2 regions of the Bacillus sp. 41-22 genome follow, and region 2 is predicted to be linked to the other one. Evidence: a T-box and tRNA genes for the amino acid it is inferred to sense, from the RefSeq annotation. Region 2 holds a T-box; the other holds one or more tRNA genes.

Region 1 (3,399 bases), 2.4 Mb from region 2:
CTTAATGATGGCAACTAAGATCAAGGGTTGCGCTCGTTGCGGGACTTAACCCAACATCTCACGACACGAGCTGACGACAACCATGCACCACCTGTCACTCTGCTCCCGAAGGAGAAGCTCTATCTCTAGAGTTTTCAGAGGATGTCAAGACCTGGTAAGGTTCTTCGCGTTGCTTCGAATTAAACCACATGCTCCACCGCTTGTGCGGGCCCCCGTCAATTCCTTTGAGTTTCAGCCTTGCGGCCGTACTCCCCAGGCGGAGTGCTTAATGCGTTAACTTCAGCACTAAAGGGCGGAAACCCTCTAACACTTAGCACTCATCGTTTACGGCGTGGACTACCAGGGTATCTAATCCTGTTTGCTCCCCACGCTTTCGCGCCTCAGTGTCAGTTACAGACCAGAAAGTCGCCTTCGCCACTGGTGTTCCTCCATATCTCTACGCATTTCACCGCTACACATGGAATTCCACTTTCCTCTTCTGCACTCAAGTCTCCCAGTTTCCAATGACCCTCCACGGTTGAGCCGTGGGCTTTCACATCAGACTTAAGAAACCACCTGCGCGCGCTTTACGCCCAATAATTCCGGATAACGCTTGCCACCTACGTATTACCGCGGCTGCTGGCACGTAGTTAGCCGTGGCTTTCTGGTTAGGTACCGTCAAGGTGCCAGCTTATTCAACTAGCACTTGTTCTTCCCTAACAACAGAGTTTTACGACCCGAAAGCCTTCATCACTCACGCGGCGTTGCTCCGTCAGACTTTCGTCCATTGCGGAAGATTCCCTACTGCTGCCTCCCGTAGGAGTCTGGGCCGTGTCTCAGTCCCAGTGTGGCCGATCACCCTCTCAGGTCGGCTACGCATCGTCGCCTTGGTGAGCCGTTACCTCACCAACTAGCTAATGCGACGCGGGTCCATCCATAAGTGACAGCCGAAGCCGCCTTTCAATTTCGAACTATGCAGTTCAAAATATTATCCGGTATTAGCCCCGGTTTCCCGGAGTTATCCCAGTCTTATGGGTAGGTTACCCACGTGTTACTCACCCGTCCGCCGCTAACTTCATAAGAGCAAGCTCTTAATCCATTCGCTCGACTTGCATGTATTAGGCACGCCGCCAGCGTTCATCCTGAGCCAGGATCAAACTCTCCAATAAAGTTAGTTTGTCTAGCATCTAAAAATAAAAATTGACGTTCACGTTGTTTGTTTCGTTCAGTTTTCAAAGAACTAAAAGCGGGTGAAGAGAATCGAACTCTCGACCAGAGCTTGGAAGGCTCTTGTTTTACCACTAAACTACACCCGCGTGGTCGGGAAGACAGGATTTGAACCTGCGACCCCCTGGTCCCAAACCAGGTGCTCTACCAAGCTGAGCCACTTCCCGTTATGGCGCGCCCGAGAGGAGTCGAACCCCTAACCTCTTGATCCGTAGTCAAACGCTCTATCCAATTGAGCTACGGGCGCTTATTCATGATGTTTTTTCGTCGTTGTATTTTGGCGACTCAATTATCTTACCATACTACATTTTCAAATGCAAGTACTTTTCAAAAGATTTTTTGATGCGGCCGAGAGGACTTGAACCTCCACGGGGTTTCCCCCACTAGGCCCTCAACCTAGCGCGTCTGCCGTTCCGCCACGACCGCGCGGAAAAAACAAAAGTGAGCCATGAAGGATTCGAACCTTCGACCCTCTGATTAAAAGTCAGATGCTCTACCAACTGAGCTAATGGCTCGTAAATGGCTGGGCTAGCTGGATTCGAACCAGCGCATGACGGAGTCAAAGTCCGTTGCCTTACCGCTTGGCTATAGCCCATCGAAATAGTTATCTTCTTTTCAAAGACAAATGTTATTTTACCATAATGTCCAATAAAAAACAACTGCTATATAGCAGAAGTTAAAATGGCGGTCCCGACCGGGGTCGAACCGGCGATCTCCTGCGTGACAGGCAGGCATGTTAACCACTACACCACGGGACCATTTGGTTGCGGGGACAGGATTTGAACCTGCGACCTTCGGGTTATGAGCCCGACGAGCTACCGTACTGCTCCACCCCGCGATAATATTATTTATATAATTTATATGGTGGAGGATGACGGGATCGAACCGCCGACCCCCTGCTTGTAAGGCAGGTGCTCTCCCAGCTGAGCTAATCCTCCGAAGTGGTGACCCGTACGGGATTCGAACCCGTGTTACCGCCGTGAAAGGGCGGTGTCTTAACCACTTGACCAACGGGCCAATATGTATGGCAGAGAAGAAGGGATTCGAACCCTCGCACCGCGTTAGCGATCTACTCCCTTAGCAGGGGAGCCCCTTGAGCCACTTGGGTACTTCTCTGTATGGCTCCGCAGGTAGGACTCGAACCTACGACCGATCGGTTAACAGCCGATAGCTCTACCACTGAGCTACTGCGGAATAATGAAGACAATTTGTATCTTATAAAAATTCTCATCGTAAGTCAAGAAGTTTTTTCACAACATCTTGCGCAAACGTGACATGTTTATAATATACTGGATTGCGTTTTCACTGTCAAGATGTTTTCACTACCAGTTTTAGTTGTCCTTTACACTTTCCACATACATATCTTTGTGTATTTATTTGACGTCTTCTTACATATTGAAAAGAACACCCCATACATTCATACATAGAAACTCTCGTTTCCTCCTCACTAATCATTCGTTTACAAAAACGTGGTGCACCTACTTTCTTTAATAACTCCCGAAAATCTCTATCTCGATGCTTATACCCTTTTCCTGTGATATGTAAGTGATAATGACAAAGTTCATGTTTAACAATCCCGACTAACTCTTCTTTTCCATATACTTCGTAATATCGATAATTCAATTCTATATTATGATTCTTCAATAGATAGCGCCCACCAGTTGTACGTAACCTACTATTAAACATCGCTTTATGTAAAAACGGCATTCCAAAGCATTGTAACGATACCTCTTCCACTAACCGCTGAATTTCTTGCTCATCCATTCTCATTCCTCCTAAACTAAAAAATATTTCCACACTTTTCTCCCTTCTTATACATATAGTAAATAGTACATATACCCATCCTCATTCAAGAAGCGTGATTTCTAAAAATGCAGCATTGCTAGAAATCCACTCACCAACCTCTCATCAAAGTTACTTTAACTAAAAGGAGCTACTTTTTTTGAGAGCAGGATTAAACAAGGAGGGATTCCTATGCCCACGTGGCTAAAGAAACAAATGCAACGTGCATATTTCGAGAAAAACCGGTATCAAATCAAGTTACTAAATGAATGCTGGTTTTATTATAGTAAAATACATCAAAGTTCATAATCAATTAAACTTTCCAGTTCATAAAAAGAGAGCAGTTTCATCTGCTCTCTTTTCTTACTATTCAATCGGTAACATTGATAATGCAACACGACCTTTTTTCGT
Region 2 (3,399 bases):
AATAGTTTCATGGCGAAATGAATAGGTTGGACAACCTTTAACATTCATTTGAATTCGAAATATACCACCAGCATGTGGGTACTGTTTTAATTCCGCATCAGTCATTCTTGTTCTGGCTGTTGTGATATATAAATCGGTCAAATTAGGTCCTCCAAATGTACACGACGTTACATATAAAGCAGGAATCGGAATACTTAAAATCTGTTCTCCAGTCAAGGGATTCCATCTAGTAATCTTCGAGCCTCCCCAATGTGCAATCCATAAACAACCTTCTACATCAATTGTCATACCATCGGGTAGACCTTCATTTTCAGGGAAGATGATAACATCTGTTGGATTGCTAATTACACCAGTATGTATATCATAATGAAAACGGACTACTTTTTTTGTAGGTGTATCAATAAAATAAAGGTATGTATCGTCAGGAGACCATGCTATGCCGTTTGATGTATTTACATGTGATACCTTTTTCTCTACTTGGAGATTATTATTTAAAGAATACAAGGAACCGGCGCCACTTATACCATATAAGTCAGTAGTGCCTGCCCAAAAGCGGCCAGCCGGATCGCATTTCCCGTCATTAAAACGATTTTCTATTAAATGTGGTTCAGGATCATAAATATGTGTAAGCTCTTCTGTATTTAGATTAAAAGAATAAAACCCTTTTTCTAGAGCTAAAAGTACTAAATCATCTAGATATGGAACGACACAGCCGATTTGCTGATTGAGGGCAATCACTCGGTTTGAATTATTAGCGGGGGTATAAATGCATAGTTTTTTCTCCATAATATCAACCCAGTATAAAAGCTGCTTTTTTTCATTCCAACATGGTCCTTCAGCTAAACTTGCTTTAGCATCTAAAACTAATTCTATATTACTGAACAAGATGTTCACCTCGCTTTATAAGATATTTATATAATTCGATAAGAATAGAGGTAAACCTTTTGTGAGAGATTATTAAGATTTGCAATGTCGAAAACAGACCTTTTCAAGTTATTAAAAAAATGTATAAACACTGTGAGGAAAATGCATATGCTGTTTTATGAGATTGTTTGCTTTTCGTGTAAAAATATATTCCGAGTATACGAAGGAAGTGAAAAATATAAGCGATTTAAAGAGAAACCGAAAGGGACATATTGTTGTGATGAGTGTAGCCACAGAATTCAATTAGAAGCGATAAAATGTTTTTTTAGGTAGTTTTATATTTTTGTTCGGAAAAATTTTACAATATATACGTTATAAATTATCATATGTAAAAACTAATATTCAAAATGGCATTGAAGAGAAGAGTAGTTAAGAAAGAATACGTACAGAGAGCTCTGGTAGCTGAGAAAGAGCGGTATACATCTTAATGAAAAAAGACTTAGAGCTGCGCAAGGAACTAATTCATTTAGGGATGGTGCGACGGGTTCTCCCGTTATAGAGATAGGGTCTAAGCATGTTTTGCCGTACCTGAAGAGGTTAATATGGTGACGTATTAACAAACTGAGGTGGTACCGCGAAGCTAATAACTCTCGTCCTCAAGATGAATAATCTTGGGGGTGGGGGTTTTTTTGTTGTATAAAACTGAAAATGTGAAAACAAAAATACAATTGAGGTGAGTGGCATATGCATTGGGCGTATGAAGTAGCACATGAATTAATTAGAAAACATCCAAACAAAGAAACTTTTGTTTGTGCAGCTGGAATTAGTCCATCTGGTTCTGTTCATATTGGGAACTTCCGTGAAATAGTAACGACTTATTTCGTTGTAAGGGCTCTGCAAGATTTAGGGAAAAAGACTCGTTTTATCTTTTCATGGGATGATTATGACAGGCTTAGAAAAGTCCCTAAAAATATTGATCCTTCTTTTGCAAAATATATTGGTATGCCATACTGTAATATTCCAGATCCGTATGGGTGTCATAACTCGTACGCAGAGCATTTTGAAAAAGAGTTTGAGGAATCGCTTCAAGCATTTGGAATTGAAGTAGAATTTATTTATCAACATATTGAATATAGAAGCGGAAGGTATAACGAAAATATATTAGAGTCTTTGTATAAAAGAAAAGAAATATATGATATTTTAATGGGGTTTAAAACAGGAATACACAGAGAAGAAGATAGAGAAAACTTTTATCCCGTTACGTTATATTGTGAGAGCTGCGGGAAAGATACAACAACTATTACACAATTTAATGGAGTATTAAAAACAGTTCGGTATGACTGTGAATGTGGAAATCAAAATAAATTATCCGTATTAAATACAAGTCAAATGAAACTGAATTGGAAAATCGATTGGCCGATGAGATGGATGATAGAGGATGTTATTTTCGAACCGGGCGGAAGAGATCATTCATCGGAAACTGGTAGTTATAATGTATCAAAAGAAATTGCAAGGAAAATATTTAATTGTGAAGCCCCTCAATACGTTGCTTATGATTTCATTGGAATTAAAGGGCATCATGAAAAAATGTCCAGTTCTTCAGGGAATAGTATTACACCTAGCGACTTATTAAAAGTGTATGTACCAGAAGTAATTCTTTTTATGTTTGCAAAATATAAGCCTGATGCAGCTTTTCACATTGGGCTTGATGAAGATGTAATTCGCAATTATACAGAGTATGAGAGATTGAAGGATAGTTATGAAAATAAAACACTCAAAAATGAAGATTTATTTGATGCAATTAAACTTTCTAGACTAGATAGCCTATTTAAAGAATATCCAAAGTTTAATCAAGTAGCAGGAACTTTACCGTTATTAAATTTTGATTCATCTATTTTACAAGATATATTAGAGAAAATAGATAGGAGCTATGCATTACCTGAAATGATAGCGATAAGTAATCGTGCTGAGTATTGGATAAGAAACTTTCAATCTAAAAAATTAATTGCGGTAAATAAAGAGAAAAATACGGAGTTTTATAACACATTAGATGAACGGCAGAAAAAATGGCTAGTAGAAGTTTGTAAAATAATTCGTTCTAATAACGATCATTCTAAACTAATGGAGCAATTGTATACGATTTGTCATCATGAAAATAAAAAAATAATGAAAGAAAATCAAAAACAATTATTTACCATTTTATATAGGCTCATTATGAATCAATCAAGTGGTCCACGTATACCGTTATTAATACATGTGGTAGGCGCCAGAAAATTCGTCACATTATTAGATTTCTAAAATATAGTTAAAAGCAACGCAAGTACTCAATAGAATAAGTACTTGCGTTGCTTAATTTTTACTATCTTGAATACATTTTCGGACATTCATCACCACTAGGTTCATAAAAACAGTGACTTTTAAATTGCCCTGCAAACGGCTGATTATACCATTCGGGTGGACAAGCTCCAACTGGACGAAAATACCAAAGAGCCCATCGTGCTGGCCAGCGCCATTCACCTTGTAAAACTTTTCTTG

Evidence for each region. The T-box of region 2 lies ahead of lysS (lysine--tRNA ligase). A T-box ahead of a tRNA ligase gene usually reads a tRNA of that ligase, here a tRNA-Lys.
Region 1: it has a tRNA-Lys gene. The T-box ahead of lysS (lysine--tRNA ligase) is inferred to sense a tRNA for this amino acid. The anticodon was not compared.

Annotation. Positions count from the first base shown of each region.
Region 1 is NZ_CP084035.1:248,628-252,026, reverse strand. It holds rRNA gene LCF45_RS01465 (16S ribosomal RNA) at 1-1,148, opposite strand, end outside; tRNA gene LCF45_RS01460 (tRNA-Gly) at 1,225-1,295, opposite strand; tRNA gene LCF45_RS01455 (tRNA-Pro) at 1,297-1,373, opposite strand; tRNA gene LCF45_RS01450 (tRNA-Arg) at 1,377-1,453, opposite strand; tRNA gene LCF45_RS01445 (tRNA-Leu) at 1,550-1,632, opposite strand; tRNA gene LCF45_RS01440 (tRNA-Lys) at 1,649-1,721, opposite strand; tRNA gene LCF45_RS01435 (tRNA-Gln) at 1,727-1,801, opposite strand; tRNA gene LCF45_RS01430 (tRNA-Asp) at 1,889-1,964, opposite strand; tRNA gene LCF45_RS01425 (tRNA-Met) at 1,968-2,044, opposite strand; tRNA gene LCF45_RS01420 (tRNA-Val) at 2,069-2,144, opposite strand; tRNA gene LCF45_RS01415 (tRNA-Glu) at 2,149-2,223, opposite strand; tRNA gene LCF45_RS01410 (tRNA-Ser) at 2,232-2,322, opposite strand; tRNA gene LCF45_RS01405 (tRNA-Asn) at 2,326-2,400, opposite strand; gene LCF45_RS01400 (SprT family protein) at 2,515-2,970, opposite strand; gene cmpA (cortex morphogenetic protein CmpA) at 3,181-3,297, shown strand; gene LCF45_RS01390 (Tex family protein) at 3,355-3,399, opposite strand, start outside.
Region 2 is NZ_CP084035.1:2,637,291-2,640,689, reverse strand. It holds gene LCF45_RS13360 (SMP-30/gluconolactonase/LRE family protein) at 1-885, opposite strand, end outside; gene LCF45_RS13355 (DUF2197 domain-containing protein) at 1,027-1,197, shown strand; T-box leader at 1,269-1,525, shown strand; gene lysS (lysine--tRNA ligase) at 1,609-3,162, shown strand; gene LCF45_RS13345 (cell wall hydrolase) at 3,224-3,399, opposite strand, start outside.